Regions from separate parts of the Methylomonas sp. MS20 genome, predicted to be linked through region 1. Evidence: predicted binding sites of a transcription regulator. Region 1 holds the regulator's gene; the other holds the start of a gene.

Region 1 (9,162 bases):
GTTGATTTCGCGTTGCCGGTTGAGCAGTAGAACCAGCAGTACGATTACGACGATCGGCACGACGACCGCAACCACGGCGAGCAGTTCGAAAATATCGTCCAAGGTGGGACTCCCGGTCTATAGTTAAAGCGAGCGGAGGCTGTGGCCGGCAGGGCCGGTTTCGAGCCGTTTCGCAACCTTAGCATATTTATGAAAAATGACCGGGCGGCCGCTGGAGTGGTCGTTGCCACCTGATTGCGGAGACCGGCGGAAAAATGACCAGGAACGCAATTTTTCGCATGGGTCGTTCAGGTTTCCCCGCGCGGTGCCGATGACTCGTGATAAATTTCCAAGGAATGTTAAGCGGCCCAGAACTATGAACAGTCAAACTACTATCCAATCAAAAATTCTGCTCAGCATCGCCAGCGTGTTTGTGGTGTTGATGTTGGTCAGTAACGTGTTCATGGCCGGCCGCCAGAAAGATATGGTGCAAGCGCTGGCAACCGACAAAGCTAAAAATATCGCCGCCGGCTATTTCGACGGTATCAACACCCTGATGCTGACCGGCTCGATGTCTCAGGTCGAAGTGTTGCGGGAAAAGGCTTTGTCGCATCCCGGCGTCAGCGAGGTGCGCCTGATTCGCGGCAACGGGATCGTCGAGTTGCACGGTAAAGGCAAGCCCGAGCAAGCGGTCGTCGACGAACTCGATCGGCGCGGCCTGAGCGGTGAAGCGCTGATACGCCACGGCAACGATGCCAACGGGCGTTGGGTGACCGTGGTCGAGCCGATCCTGGCCAGCAGCAATTTTCGCGGCACCAATTGCCTGACCTGCCATCCGGTCAAGGAAGGCGAGGTGTTGGGCGCGGTGCGGGTATCCTATTCGCTGGCGAGCCTGGACGACCAAATTAACCAAGATCTGATCGCCGGATCGGCGATTTCGTTGGCGATGTTCGCCGCCGGCTTGTTGCTGGTCAATATTCTGATGCGGCGCATCGTCGTCAACCCGCTGGTGACGATGCGCGACACCGTCGATGCCATCGCTCGCCATTCGGATTTGACCGCGCGCTTGCCGGTCAACAGCGGCGATGAAATCGGCCAGGTCAGCACCTCGTTTAACTCGATGTTGGCTAATTTCGCGGCGAGTTTGAACCGGGTGTCTGACGTCAGCCGTTTACTGACCGACGCCACCGATCGCATCGCCACCGTATCGAGGCAAACCTCGCAGGCGGCCAGTCAGCAGCAGAGGGAAACCGAAAACGTCATTCAGGCGATCCACGAACTGGAGGAATCGGTGAGGGATGTGCGGCACGGCGCTGACGGTGCGGCGCGGGCTTCGGTCGAGGCCGACCAGCAAGCCGCCCAGGGCGCGGAAACCACCAAAAACGCCATCGACGGCATCTATGTGCTGGTCAGCGAAATCGAGCGGGCCTCGGAAGTCATCAAGCGCCTGGACCAAAAAAGCAACGGCGTCGGCGCGGTGTTGGACGTGATCAAGGGCTTGGCCGAACAAACGAACTTGCTGGCGCTGAACGCCGCGATCGAGGCGGCTAGGGCCGGCGAACAAGGCCGGGGCTTCGCGGTAGTGGCCGACGAGGTCAGAACGCTGGCGACCCGCTCGCATCAGGCGACTGAAGAGATCGAGAAAATCATCGACCAATTGCAGCGCGAGGCCAAGGAGGCGGTGACGGTGATGGATAAAGCCAAAACCAGCGCCGAGCAACGCCGCGAACAAGTCCAAAGCGCCGATCTAGGTTTAAGCGCGATTGCCGAGCGGGTGACTCAGATTCGCTCGTTGAATTCGCAAATGGCCTTGGTGGCCGACAATCAAAGCCGTGTCGCGCAACATGTCGGCCAAAGCATCGGCAACATTGGCGGCTTGACCGATCGCACTTCGCAAGATGCCGCGCAAACCAGCGACGCCAGCCGCGAGTTGGTGCAACTGGCCGTGCAGTTGAATGAATTGGTCGGTAAATTCCGCCGTTAACGCGCTACGTTTGACAGTTTTGGCCGGTCCGGCTTATAGTCGCCCCATGAGTCGTTTTTTTTCGTCACGTTTTGCAAACAAGTCATGGCTATGGGCTTTGCTCACGGCCGTGGTGTTTGCGTTGTTCTAATATCAGTTCAAACCACCGCGGGCTCGACCGCGGTGGCTTTGTCATTTGCCTAGGGCTCGCACCAGCACAGGAGCCCTAATGAAGTCCCTTAGCACCACCTCCACTCAAACCCTGCTCGGTTACGGCCTGGCGGCCTTGGCCGCGATCGGTTTTTCCGCCAAGACGATATTGGTCAAGCTTGCCTATGTGCAAGCCGTCGATGCCGTGACGTTATTGGCGTTGCGGATGGCGTTTTCGGTGCCGTTTTTCCTGATCGTCGCGTTTCAGCAACGCGGACCCGCCGCGCGGCCGTCCCTGACGGCTCGGGATTATTGGGTCGTCGGTGTGCTCGGTTTGCTTGGCTATTACCTGTCCAGTCTGCTCGATTTCACCGGTTTGCAATATATCTCCGCCGGTCTGGAACGCTTGATTTTGTTCTTGTACCCAACCTTGGTGCTGGCGATGTCGGCACTGTGGTTGAAAAAGCCGTTCGGGTTCAGGGAACTGACGGCAGTCTTGCTGAGTTATAGCGGGATCGCACTGGTGTTCGTCGGCGAGTTGGATGGGGGCGGCGATACATTGTGGTTGGGGGCCGCTTACGTGTTTGCCGGCACGGTCAGCTATGCGCTGTACTTGCTGGGCGCGGGCCAGGCCATCGCTCGCTTGGGCGCGATGCGCTTTACCGCGTACGCAATGTTGGTCGCGTGCGCGGCGTCGATCTTACAGTTCGTGTTGACGCATCCGCCGGAGGCCTTGCTGTTGCCGATGCCGGTATACCAGTTGAGTTTGGCAATGGCGATCGTCTCGACGGTGTTGCCGGTGTTCATGCTGTCGGCGGCGATCCGCCGGATCGGTTCGGGCCATGCCTCGCTGGTCGGCACGATAGGGCCGGTTTCGACGTTGCTGATGGCGGCGGTATTCCTCGGCGAACCGATGACGCTATGGCAGGTCGGCGGGGCAGCTCTGGTACTAATGGGCGTACTGAGTTTGTCGGTGCGTTGATGCCCGCCGGCTAGGCTTCGCCGCCGCCCAGGCTCAGCATTTCTCGGGCGTGCGCCAAGGTGTTTTCGGTGATGGTGACGCCGCCCAGCATTCGCGCCACCTCCGCGACCCGTTCGTCCTCGCAGAGTTTGCGAACCGTCGACGAGGTGACTGCGGCATTTTGGTTTTTGGCGACGAATAAATGCTGATGGGCTTGCGAAGCGACTTGCGGCAAGTGCGTGACGCACAGCACTTGCCGGTTCAAACTCAGCCGGCGCAGCTTTTGGCCGACGATCTCGGCGATGCCGCCGCCGATGCCGGAATCGACCTCGTCGAAGATCATCGTCGGCGTGGTCTTATCGGTGCTGGTCGTGACTTGTATCGCCAAGCTGATCCTAGACAGTTCGCCGCCCGACGCCACCTTGGCCAAGGGTTTGGCGGGCAAGCCCGGATTGGTGCTGATCAGAAACTCGATGCGATCCAGGCCGTTGCGTTGCGGCTCGTTGCCATCCTCCCGGTCGAGCTTGACCAGGAACTCGCCGTGCGGCAGGCCCAATTCCTTGATTGCGTCGGAAATGCGGTGCTGCAACTCGTCGCCGGCCCGGCGCCGGCTGGCGGATAATGCCGTCGCCAATTCGCGGTATTGCGCCAGCAGACGCTCGCAATCGGCTTGCAGAACTTCGATGCGCTCGCCGCTATGGCTGAGATTGTTCAACTCCAGCGCGAATTGCTCGGCCAGCGCCGGTAATTCCTCGGCTGGTACCTTGTGTTTGCGGCTCAGGCGTTGAATCACGCCAATCTGGTTTTCCAGCCAGCTCAGTTGGCCGGGATCGGCTTCCTGATTCTCCAGGAAGCGCCGCAGTTGTTGGGTGGCTTCGCCGATCTGGATTTCGGCGTCGCTCAGCAATTCGACGATGCCGTTCAATTCGGCGGCGTATTGGCTTAATTCGCCGACCGAGTGGATCACGTGACCCAGCATGTCGGCGACCGATTGCTGGTCGTTGTCGTAGAGGATGTCGAGCTGTTGTTGACCGACGCCCAAAATTCTACCCAGGTTAGCCAGTTTGTTGTGCTCGTCGGCCAGGGCCTGATAATCGAAATTTTCCAGATCCAGTTGCTGCAACTCTTCTAGCTGATAACGCAGCAGCTCCTCGCGTTCGGCTTGGTCACTACCGGACTTTTGCAGTTGTTGCAGTTCTTTATGGGCTAGCCGCCAGTTTTGTTGGCAGGCGTTCAGATCGTTGAGCAATTCGGCGTGGTCGGCGAATCCGTCCAGCAGCAGACGCTGTTCGTCGGCATCGAGCAGCGTCAAATGGGCATGTTGGCCGTGGATCTCGACCAATTGCCGGCTCAGCGTTTGCAGTGTTTGCAGATTGACCGGCCGGTTGTTGATATAGGCCTTGGAGCGGCCGTCTTCGCTAACGGTGCGACGGACCAGGCATTGGCCGTCGTCGTCCAATTCGTGGTCGATCAGCCATTGGCTAACCAGCGGTGCCTTGGATAGATCGAATTCGATGTTGATTTCGGCGCGCTTGCTGCCGGGGCGCACGTAGCCGGAATCGGCGCGATCGCCCAACGCCAAGCCCAGCGCGGTCAGCAATATCGATTTGCCGGCCCCGGTTTCGCCGGTCAGCACCGACATACCGGGTTCCAGGTCCAGGTCCAGTTTGTCGACCACGGCCAGATCGAGAATGTTCAGGTTCAACAGCATGTCATTTGGCGGAATAACCGCCGCTCCAGTTCAGTTTGCTTCGCAGAATGTGGAAGAAATCGTGGTCTTCCGGGTGCAGAATGTTAATCGGTTTGTCGGCTTTTCGAATGACGATCGTGTCGTTAATGCGCACGTCCGGGATTTCTAAATGATCGCAGGTGACCAGGGCGTTGATTTGCTTGGTCTGGCTGAAACGGATCTCGATCGTGGCTTTGTCGTCGATGACGATGGACCGATTGGACAGCATGTGCGGATTCAGCGGGACCAGTACCAGCGCATTTAGGGTTGGATGCAGAATCGGTCCGCCGGCCGACAGCGCATAGGCGGTCGAACCGGTCGGTGTCGCGACGATCAGGCCGTCGGAACGCTGGGTGTTTAGGAACACGCCGTCGATGCTGGTGACGATTTCGATCATGCTCGGCGTGACCCAACGATGCACGACGACCTCGTTGACCGCGGTCTGGCGATGGATGAGTTCGCCGTCGCGGATGATGGCGGCCTGTAACAAATGACGCTGTTCGGTCTGGTAGCGGCCGTCGAGGATTTGCGCCAGGCGGCTCAGCAACTGGTCCGGAGAAATGTCCACCAGAAATCCCAGTCGGCCGAGGTTGACGCCGAGCAGCGGAGTGTCGAAATCGGCGGCGGCGCGGGCGGCGGTCAGGAACGTGCCGTCGCCGCCGACCGCGATCAGCAGATCGCAGCATTCCGGCAGCCGGTTGATGTGCATGCCGACGACGCCTTCGGCTTCGATTAGCTCGGCGCTTCGGCTATCGGTGGCCACCGAGTGACCGCGCTGCAGCAAAAAGCGGTAGAGCTCGCTGAGCGTGGCGGCGATACCCGGATCGCCGAATTTGCCGATGATGCCGATGCGTTGAAAGGGTGAAGGCATGTTTGAGCCGGGATTCAAAAATGCCTGGGATTATACAAACAATTCGAGCAGGCACTAGCGAAGCTTCGCCCTCGGCGTCGCGAGTACGTCGGTCGGCGCGGCCGGAATATCGGCGTCGGCCAAATTCCGTGCGGTTCGGTGTCGTTAACACCCTGAATTTGTTGCCAGGTAATGGCCGTGCCGCGACCAGGCATTCCCGTAGGCGTCGGGCCAATGTCTGAAATCGGGCGCTATCCACCGGCATTGCGAATGCCCGAGATCCCCGACAGGCTTGGGTTCGCACGGATTTTAGGCGGATTGACAAGGCTCCGGGCACCTGTTAGCTTTCCCCTCTGGCACTCGTTACGTTGGAGTGCTAACGAATTTTCTAGGGTGTCAATGTGGCTAGCGGACCGGATTTAAACGAAAGATCGGCGTATTTGCTGAAGGCCTTGGTTGAGCGTTACATACAAGACGGTCAGCCGGTCGGCTCGCGGGTATTGTCCAAGGATCCGCTGCTTAAGCTCAGTCCGGCCAGCATTCGCAACGTCATGGCCGATCTCGAGGAAATGGGCTTGATCCATTCGCCGCACACCTCGGCGGGCCGGGTGCCGACCGTGGCCGGATACCGTTTGTTTGTCGATAGTCTGTTGACGGTCAAGCCGCTGGCGTCCAGTGATCTGGATCAATTGCAAAGCGGTTTGCTGGCCGATGCGGACAAAACCGGCGACGTGCTCAGCAAGGCCTCCAGGCTGCTGTCGGATATGACCCATATGGCTGGTGTCGTCACCCTGCCGCGCCGTGAGATGGTCACGTTGCGACACATCGAATTCCTGCCGATGTCCAGCATGCGCGTACTGGTGATTTTTGTCACCGATGGCGAGGAAGTTCATAACAAAATCATCCATACCCAGCGTCAATTTAGCCCGGCCGAACTGCAACAGGCCGCCAATTACATGAATTCGGTTTACGCCGGCCTCAGTCTGGCCAAGATCCGCGAGCAAGTGTTGCGGGAGATGGAGCAAGATCAGCAGCGCGTCAATCAAGGCATGATAGACGCGGTTAGCATGGCGCAACTGACCTTCGCCCAACAACCCAACGACGATTACGTGTTGAGCGGCGAAACCAATCTGATGGGCTTTTCCGAATTATCCGACATGGACCGTCTGAAACAGCTGTTCGAGGCGTTCAGCCAAAAGCGCGGCGTGATCCATTTGCTGGATCAATGCCTGTTGGCCGACGGCGTGCAGATTTTTATCGGCGAAGAGTCAGGCTATAGTGCATTCGACCATTGCAGCTTGGTCACGGCGCCTTATTCGGTCAACGACGAGGTGGTTGGCGTGTTGGGCGTGATCGGCCCAACCCGGATGGCGTATGAAAAAGTGATTCCGTTCGTCGACGTGACGGCAAAAATATTGGGCGCGGCCTTGAATCCCAAATAATCGCCCTTATCGTAAGGCCGACCTAATATTTTAAGAACCACGGAGTCCCAAATGAGCCATCAGCAATCGAGTCACGAACAGCAATCCGACGCCGAATTGATCGCCGAGGTGCTGGAGCAGACCAAAGAAGCCGGCGAAGACGTTGTTGCCGAGGCAACCGAGGCCGGCGAAGTCAGCGTCGAAAGCCTGCGGCAACAACTGGAGCAAGCCCAACAACAAGCCGCCGCGAATCTGGACAAGGCTTTGCGCGTGCAGGCCGACATGGAAAATCTGAAAAAACGCGTACAAAAGGATTTGGACGACGAGCGTAAATACGGCTTGGCCAAGTTCGCCAAGGAATTGCTTAGCGTGTTGGACAGTCTCGAGCTTGGCGTGCAGGCGGCGACCGGCGATAGTCCGGAAGTGGCTAAATTGCGCGAAGGCAGCGTGCTGACCATTAAGCAATTCGAATCGGTGTTCGCCAAATTCAATATCGAAGTCCTCGATCCGACCGGGCAAGCTTTTAATCCCGAGTTGCATCAAGCCATGGCGATGCAGCCCAGCGTCAGCGCCGAACCCAATACGGTTTTGAACGTGTTTCAAAAAGGCTACATCTTAAACGGCCGTTTGCTGCGCCCCGCGATGGTGGTGGTGGCCAAGGCCGAGGACAAACCCGCCGACAGCGCGAAAGTTGACGAACAGGCTTGAAATTTCATCGATCAACCGCATATCGCCAATAACTTTTTAACTAATACCTAATTCAAGTCTGGAGAATCTCAATGGCTAAAATCATCGGAATCGACCTAGGAACCACCAACTCCTGCGTCGCGGTCCTGGAAAACGGCACCGCGCGGGTCATCGAAAACAGTGAAGGCGCGCGTACCACGCCGTCCATCATCGCCTTCACCGGCGACAACGAAGTGCTGGTCGGTCAGTCCGCCAAACGTCAGGCGGTGACCAACCCCGAAAATACCTTGTTCGCGATCAAGCGCTTGATCGGCCGCCGTTTCAAAGAAGACGCGGTACAGAAAGACATCAAAATGGTGCCTTACAAAATCATGGAAGCCAACAACGGCGACGCTTGGGTCGAGTGCCACGGTAAAAAAATGGCGCCGCCGGAAGTGTCTTCCCGCGTGTTGATGAAGTTGAAAAAAGACGCCGAAGCCTTCCTGGGCGAAGAAGTCACCGAAGCGGTCATCACCGTACCGGCTTACTTCAACGATTCGCAACGCCAAGCGACTAAAGATGCGGGCCGGATCGCCGGTCTGGACGTCAAACGCATCATCAACGAGCCAACCGCGGCGGCGTTGGCGTTCGGCATGGACAAACCGAAAGGCGATACCACCATCGCGGTCTACGACTTGGGTGGCGGTACCTTCGATATTTCCATCATCGAAATCGCCGAAATCGAAGGCGAGCACCAGTTCGAAGTATTGGCCACCAACGGCGACACCTTCCTGGGCGGTGAAGACTTCGACTTGCGCATCATCGATTTCCTGGCCGGGGAATTTAAAAAAGACACCGGCATCGATTTGCACAACGATCCATTGGCGCTGCAACGTCTAAAAGAATCTGCGGAGAAAGCGAAAATCGAGTTGTCTTCCGCCGAGCAAACAGACATCAACCTGCCGTATATCACCGCAGATGCGTCCGGTCCGAAGCACTTGAACGTCAAACTGACCCGCGCCAAACTGGAATCGCTGGTTGACGAACTGATCGAGCGCACCAAAGGTCCTTGCTTGCAAGCGATTAAAGATGCCGGCATTTCGACCTCGAAAATCAACGACGTGATTTTGGTGGGTGGTCAAACTCGGATGCCGAAAGTGCAGGCCTTCGTTAAAGAATTGTTCGGCAAAGAGCCGCGCAAAGACGTCAACCCTGACGAAGCGGTAGCGCTGGGTGCGGCGATTCAAGCCGGCGTATTGGGCGGCGACGTCAAGGACGTGTTGCTGCTGGACGTCACGCCATTGTCGTTGGGTATCGAAACCCTGGGCGGGGTGATGACCAAACTGATCGAGAAAAACACCACGATCCCAACCAATGCTTCGCAAGTATTCTCGACCGCCGAAGACAGTCAAACCGCGGTCACCGTGCATGTGTTGCAGGGCG
Region 2 (7,594 bases), 460 kb from region 1:
CGATAGCCGATAAACCGCCGCGCGAGCGTATTTTGCTGACCGCGCACGATCTGTTTTACCGTGACGGCATCCGCGCCACCGGCATCGACAAAGTCATCGCCGAATCCGGCGTGACCAAGGTGACGTTTTACCGGCAATTCCCTAGCAAGAACGATTTGATTCTGGCGTTCTTGAATTACCGCCACCAGCGTTGGATGGCGTGGTTCGAGGACGCGCTGGCCCGCCATGGCGGTCGGGACGGAGGCGGCCTGGCGCCGGTAAGCTTGGCGCTGGCGGAGTGGTTCGACAACCCGTTGTTTCGCGGTTGTGCGTTTATCAATAGCGTCGCCGAGTTAGGCGGGGCGATGCCGGAAGTGGTGGCGATCTGTCGAGACCATAAACAGGATATGGAGCGGGTCATAGCCCGCTTGCTGCCGGACGGCCCGATGCGCGGGCGTCTGGCCGAGGCGGCGGCGATTGCGGTGGACGGCGCCATCATCCGGGCGCAGGCCGAGCCTAATCGCCCAGATGACGAGGCCGCGCGGCGAGCCGCGCTACGCGGCTTGGAAACCTTGCTGGCGGCCTTGTCGGCCGCCAGCTTAGCCTGGGTTGAAGCGGCGCCAGATTAATTTTTCGAGCCCCACCATTGCATAAATAACCCAGCCGACCGCGACGATTAACAACCATTCCTCGCTGCCGATCGGCGCGCTGCCGAACAAGGCTTGCATGGTCGGCCAATAAGTGAATAGCAGTTGCAGTCCTATCATGCTTAATACGCCAAATATCACCCAGGGGTTGGAAAACACCCCGACCTTGAACATCGAGTAGCGCAACGAGCGGCAATTGAACAAATAAAACAATTCGCCGAATACAAAGACGTTGACCGCGACCGTGCGGGCCTTGGCGAGCGTTTCGCCGTGACTCAATTCCCACTCGAACAAACCGAACGCGCCGGCCAGCAACAGCACCCCGACCAGGCAAATTCGGAATGCCAAGTGCTTGGTGAGTATCGGTTGGTCGGGGCTGCGCGGCTTGCGCCGCATCAGGCCGGGTTCCTTGGGTTCGAAGGCCAGCATCAAGCCCAGCAACACGGCGGTGGTCATGTTGATCCACAAAATTTGCACCGGCGTGATCGGCAGGGCAACGTTGGCAAACACTGCGGCCGTTATCACCAAGCCTTCGCCGAGATTGGTCGGTAGGGTCCAGGCGATGAATTTGATCAGATTGTCGAACACGCCGCGGCCTTCCTCGATCGCGGCTTCGATGGTCGCGAAGTGGTCGTCCGTCAAAATCATCGCCGCGGCTTCCTTGGCGACTTCGGTGCCGCCCATGCCCATCGCCACGCCAATATTGGCTTGGCGTAGCGCGGGGGCGTCGTTGACGCCGTCGCCGGTCATCGCCACGACATGGCCGGCCGATTGTAGCGCTTCTACCAGTGCCAGCTTTTGCTCGGGGGCGATGCGGGCATAAACCGAGCAGGTCGCTAGCGTTGCAGGGTAATCGGCCGGCGCGAGCCGTTGCAACTCAACGCCACTGATCACCCGCTCGGCCTGGCGCATGCCGAGTTGCTTGGCGATGGCCAGCGCGGTGACCGGATGGTCGCCGGTAATCATTTTGACGGCGATGCCGGCCCGGTAGCAGGCGGCAATCGAGGCTACCGCTTCCGGCCGGGGCGGGTCCATCATTGCTTGCAGGCCGATCAGCGTGAGGCCGCCGGCGACTTCGGCGTGGGCAAGCGCGTCGTCTTGATGGTCGCGGCGGGCGAAGGCCAATACCCTCAGGCCCTGTTCGGCCATCTCTTCCAGTTGGCGAATCAGGCGCTCCTTGTTGAGCGCGACCGGCTGCATATGGGGGTCCAATGCGCTGTCGCAGCGGGCCAGCACGCTTTCCAAGGCGCCTTTTACATAGATCCGCCGGCTGTCGGTCGTCGGGTCATGGTTCAGCGTTGCCATGAATTGGTGTTGCGATTCGAACGGGATCGCGTCCAGGCGGGGATGGGCGGTGCTGACGGCGGCATGGCGCAGACCGGCCTTGCGTGCGGCCACCAGCAGCGCGCCTTCGGTGGGGTCGCCTTCGATGCGCCAGTGGTTGGATTCGGCGATCAGACGGGCGTCGTTGCACAATAAGCCGGCCTTCAGGCATTCCATTAGTGTCGGATAGCTTAGGTAGTCTATCGCTTGGCCGTTGTGGCGAAACTCGCCGTCCGGCGTGTAGCCGGAGCCGCCGACTTGGAAATAATCGCCGCCGGCGTATATCGCTTGTACCGTCATCTGGTTTTGGGTCAGCGTGCCGGTTTTGTCGGAACAGATGACGGTGGTGCTGCCCAAGGTTTCGACAGCCGGCAATTTGCGGACGATGGCGTTGCGCTTGGCCATCCGCGATACGCCGATCGCCAACGTGATCGTAATCGCGGCCGGCAAGCCTTCCGGTATCGCGCCGACCGCCAGCGCGACCGAGGCCATGAACATCTGCAGCATCGATTCGCCGCGCCAGACGCCGACCGCAAAGGTCAGCACCGCGCAGCCGACGATGACCCACAACAGCCATTGGCTGAATTCACTCATTTTTTGGGTCAGCGGCGTATCCAGCTCGGTGGCGCTGGCGATCATCCGGTTGATTCGGCCAATTTCGGTACGGTCGCCGGTTTCGACGACGACGCCGACGCCACTGCCGAACGTGACCAGCGTTGACGAATACGCCATGTTAGCGCGGTCGGCTAGCGCGGTTTCGTCGGCCAGCGTCATCTGGCGTTTTTCGATCGGCACCGATTCGCCGGTCAGGGCCGATTCGTCGATTTGCAGATCGCGGATGCGTAGTAGGCGCAGGTCGGCCGGCACCTTGTCGCCGGACTGCAACACGACGATGTCGCCGGGTACTAATTCCGGCGCGGCGACGGCGCGGCGCTGGCCGTCGCGCAACACCGTGGCGCCAACGCTTAACGCGCGCGCCAGGGCGTCGATGGCTCGGATCGCGTTGTATTCCTGAACAAAGCCGATCAGTGCGTTGACCACTACCACACCGAAGATGACGCTGCTGTCCACCCATTCTTCCAGGAATGCGGTAACCGCTCCGGACAGCAATAGGATGTAGACTAACGGTTGGTGAAATTGCGACAAAAATAGCTGGACCGGTCCCTTGCCGCGACGCGGCGTTAATCGGTTAGCCCCGTAATCGGCTAGGCGTTTTTCGACTTCCTCGGCCGCCAGGCCCTGACCGATGTTGACGCGCAATTCGCGGAGCAGTCGATCTTCGGCGACGGCGTGCCAAACGGTTTTTTCGGCGGAGGGTGAACCGGCTTTGGCGGGTCGTTTTCTAATGGGCATCGGCTTCCTTGAGGCTGGCGAAAATTTGCGCTTGTTCCCCGGTAATTATAGGGTTATAGTCCGAATCGAGGCCTAAGGCCTTATTTTAGAAAAATAAAAACAAAACAATCGGAGGTAGTTATGGGTGGAGTCATCGAGCTGATGGTGCTGATGTTGATCATTGCCGTGTTCGCATTCGCGCCGCTAGGGTACTTTATTTACATGTATACGATGAAAAACGGCGAGCCTTTCGGCGACATCGAGCCGCATGGCGATAGCGAGTCGGCGTTGTTGAACAACGTTGCCAGAATCATTGAAATGGTCAGGCATAAAATCGGCAAATAAGTGTTAGGCGCATCGAAAAAGCCGGGGCAACCCGGCTTTTTTGCGACTATCGGTGTGAAACGCTGCCGCAGGTTGGGCAAGCCGGGTTGCGTTTTAGGCGCATGCCATGCCATTCCATCGTTAAACCGTCCAATAGTAGTAATCGGCCCGTCAACGGCTTGCCGCAGCCGACTAGCAGCTTTATCGCTTCCAGCGCCTGCATGCTGCCAACGATGCCGGTGATTGGCGCTATCACGCCGTTTCTGGCGCAGTTTTGCAATTCCTCGCCGTCGTTTTGGTACAAACAGTTATAACACGGACTGTCGTCCCGGCCCGGTGTAAATACGCTGATTTGACCTTCGAAACGGATGGCCGCGCCGGACACCAGCGGTTTGCAGGCCGTTACGCAGGCGCGGTTGATCGCGAAACGGGTCGGAAAGTTATCGCTGCAATCCAGTACCAAGTCGGCTTCGGCAACTTCGCGCGTCAGAGTGTCTCCCGCCAGTTTTGCCTTGTGGGCCTCTACCGAGACCCCCGGATTGATCTTTTTCAAGGTCGCTCGGGTTGAAATCACTTTATCCAACCCTATATCGGCGGTGTCGTGAGCGATCTGGCGCTGTAAATTGCTCAAGTCCACTTGGTCGTCGTCGTAAACCACCAGTTTGCCGACGCCGGCGGCGGCCAGATACATCGCGGCCGGCGAGCCAAGCCCGCCCGCACCGACGATCAGCACCGAGGCGGACAGTAGTTTTTGTTGGCCGGCGATGTCGACCTGCGGCAGCATGATCTGACGGCTGTAGCGGAGTAATTGTTCGTCGTTCATATCTTGTAAGGCTGTCGGCAAGGACCAGATGATGCCAAAGAGCTTGACAGAGTGCAAAAGCGGGATATTATTAGCACTCGTCGATAGAGAGTGCTAATAACTCGGATGCGGTTTAAAAGCCGGTCCTTCGGATCGCCGGGGCTGAGTTTTAAAACGTTTCTTAACTTGTAACTTTAACTTTATCCATATTGAGGAGACCTTGATGAACATTCGTCCGTTACATGACCGTGTAGTCGTTAAACGCGTGGAAGAAGAAACCAAAACCGCCGGCGGCATCGTGTTGCCCGGTTCCGCGGCCGAAAAACCGAGCGAGGGTGAGGTGTTGGCGGTAGGTGCCGGCAAACCGCTCGATAACGGTCAAGTGCGCCCAATGGCGGTTAAAGTTGGCGATAAGGTGCTGTTCGGTAAATATTCCGGTACCGAAGTGAAAGTCGACGGCGAGCAATACATCGTCATGCGCGAAGAAGACATCATGGGTATCCTGGGTTAATCCCGGATTGCCTAACACACCACATTGATTTCAAACTCATTTTTAGGAATTAAGAAATGGCAGCAAAAGACGTAAAATTTGGTGGCGATGCCCGTGCATTGATGGTTGCGGGCGTTAATATTTTGGCCAACGCGGTAAAAGTCACCCTGGGTCCTAAAGGCCGTAACGCGGTTCTTGACAAAAGCTTCGGTGCCCCGACCATCACCAAGGACGGCGTATCAGTCGCGAAAGAAATCGAATTGAAAGACAAATTCGAAAACATGGGCGCGCAAATGGTCAAAGAAGTGGCGTCCAAAACCTCCGACGTCGCCGGCGACGGTACCACCACCGCCACCGTACTGGCGCAAGCCATCGTTAACGAAGGCCTGAAATCGGTTGCCGCCGGCATGAATCCGATGGATCTGAAACGCGGTATCGACAGCGCGGTAACCGCCGCCGTTGCTTCAATCGAGAAAGCGGCCATCCCTTGCAGCGACAGCAAAGCGATTGCACAAGTCGGCACCATCTCGGCCAACTCCGACGAGTCCGTCGGCGCGATCATCGCCGAAGCGATGGAAAAAGTCGGTAAGGAAGGCGTTATTACCGTCGAGGAAGGTACCGGTTTGAACAACGAACTGGATGTCGTCGAAGGCATGCAATTCGATCGCGGTTATTTGTCACCGTACTTCATCAACAAGCAAGAAAGCATGAGCGTCGAACTGGACGATCCTTTCGTGTTGTTGTACGACAAAAAAATCTCCAACATCCGCGAAATGTTGCCGATTCTGGAAGGCGTGGCCAAATCAGGCCGTTCCTTGCTGATCATCGCCGAAGACGTCGAAGGCGAAGCCTTGGCGACGTTGGTGGTCAACAACATGCGCGGTATCGTGAAAGTCGCGGCAGTGAAAGCCCCTGGCTTTGGCGACCGTCGTAAAGCCATGCTGGAAGACATCGCGGTTCTGACCGGTGGCGTCGTGATTTCGGAAGAAGTCGGTTTGTCTCTGGAAAAAGCCGACATCAGCCAATTGGGTACCGCGAAACGCGTCCAAATCAATAAAGAAAACACCACTATCATCGATGGTGCCGGTGACGAAAGCCAAATCAAAGGCCGCGTCGCGCAAATTCGCGCGCAAGCCGACGAAGCGACTTCCGATTATGATCGTGAAAAACTGCAAGAACGTCTGGCCAAACTGGCTGGCGGCGTAGCGGTCATTAAAGTCGGCGCCGCGACCGAAGTGGAAATGAAAGAGAAGAAAGCCCGCGTGGAGGATGCGTTGCATTCAACCCGCGCCGCGGTTGAAGAGGGCGTCGTGGCCGGTGGCGGTACCGCGTTGATCCGCGCCTTGTCCGCGTTGGACGGCCTGAAAGGTATCAACCACGATCAAGACGTAGGTATTAGCATCCTGCGCCGCGCGATGGAAGAACCTTTGCGCCAAATCGTCACCAACGCCGGCGATGAAGCGTCCGTGGTACTGAACGAAGTCAAAAAAGGCAGCGGTAACTTCGGTTACAACGCGGCAACCGGCGAATACGGCGACATGATCGCGATGGGTATTTTGGACCCCGCGAAAGTCACCCGCTCCGCGTTGCAAAACGCCGCATCCGTGGCTGGTCTGATGATTACCACCGAAGTAATGATCGCCGACGCGCCGGCCGACAACAAAGCTCCGGCAATGCCTGACATGGGCGGCATGGGCGGCATGGGCGGCATGATGTAATCGTGCCGTTTAGCTCACGCTAAATCAACCCCGGTCTTCGCAGGAAGCCGGGGTTTTTTATTGCCGGCGGAAAGATCGGCGCGAAGAAAAAAGGTGGCAGTGGTGGTGCAAAACTTCTCGGTGTTGATTGCCGACGACAACGACCTCAATCGCTGGTTGTTGCGCGAACAACTGGAAAATTGGACGGGCAATATCCACGAAGCCAGCGACGGTTTGCAAGCTTGGCACACGTTGCGACAGACCGAATTCCGCATCGTATTCCTGGATGTGAATATGCCGGGACTCGACGGTCTGGCGTTGATCGACAAATTGCGTACTAGCGAAGTGAGCTGGAGCGGTGTTCCGGCCGTAGCGGTGACCGCTCATGCCGGCGAGGACCAACGTCAGGCCGCGATGGCGGCCGGATTTGACGATTATTTGGTAAAACCTATCCGGCTGGAGCACTTGCGGCAAGTCCTGGACCGATGGTTGGAGCCCGAGAGGCCCGGTGAATACGGCGCTTGTCTGTTGCGTAAAACCGGCGACAACCGCCGCCTGACGTTTAATTTGTTGGAACAGTTTTTCGCGGAATTGCCCGGCCAAGTTGCCGGCATAGATGACGCGCTGCAGCAGGGGCGCGACGAAGAGGCCTGGAAGATCGTGCATAATTTGCACGGCACGTTTTGCTTTTTCGAGTTCGCCGATTGCCGGGCGCTAGTGGAGGCGTTGGAAACGGCTATCAAACGTGATTCACGGTTGGTTCCGGCGAGTTTTCGAGCATTTCAAGTCAGAATGACATGGCTAACGGCGAACAAAGCCGCCGTTATGCAAGGCTTGATTGCCGACTAAACCAAGACCCTTATTTCAGTTCGTCCAGTAGGGCTTGAGCGGCGGCTTGCTGTTGCTTGGAACCCTTTTCGAGGACATCGTTGGCGATGGATTTCGCGGTTTCGGTATCGCCCATGTCGATGTAGGCTTTGGCCAGATCGATCTTGGTCTC

What was found. Region 1 encodes HrcA, which represses chaperone genes, less so after heat shock. Its sites were predicted from a motif close to TNTTAGCACTCNNNNNNNNNGAGTGCTAANA; they were not measured.
Region 2: a site for HrcA is predicted at 4,497-4,527, ahead of groES (co-chaperone GroES). Genes of this name have one in related genera too.

What each region holds. Positions count from the first base shown of each region.
Region 1 is NZ_CP189962.1:1,080,571-1,089,732, forward strand. It holds gene ACQE3D_RS04775 (DUF2339 domain-containing protein) at 1-102, opposite strand, end outside; gene ACQE3D_RS04780 (methyl-accepting chemotaxis protein) at 356-1,963, shown strand; gene ACQE3D_RS04785 (DMT family transporter) at 2,172-3,074, shown strand; gene recN (DNA repair protein RecN) at 3,085-4,764, opposite strand; gene ACQE3D_RS04795 (NAD(+) kinase) at 4,766-5,653, opposite strand; gene hrcA (heat-inducible transcriptional repressor HrcA) at 6,034-7,074, shown strand; gene grpE (nucleotide exchange factor GrpE) at 7,126-7,761, shown strand; gene dnaK (molecular chaperone DnaK) at 7,833-9,162, shown strand, end outside.
Region 2 is NZ_CP189962.1:619,243-626,836, forward strand. It holds gene ACQE3D_RS02735 (TetR/AcrR family transcriptional regulator) at 1-608, shown strand, start outside; gene ACQE3D_RS02740 (cation-transporting P-type ATPase) at 579-3,302, opposite strand; gene ACQE3D_RS02745 (hypothetical protein) at 3,423-3,626, shown strand; gene ACQE3D_RS02750 (HesA/MoeB/ThiF family protein) at 3,673-4,428, opposite strand; gene groES (co-chaperone GroES) at 4,631-4,918, shown strand; gene groL (chaperonin GroEL) at 4,975-6,615, shown strand; gene ACQE3D_RS02765 (Hpt domain-containing response regulator) at 6,709-7,443, shown strand; gene ACQE3D_RS02770 (FimV/HubP family polar landmark protein) at 7,454-7,594, opposite strand, start outside.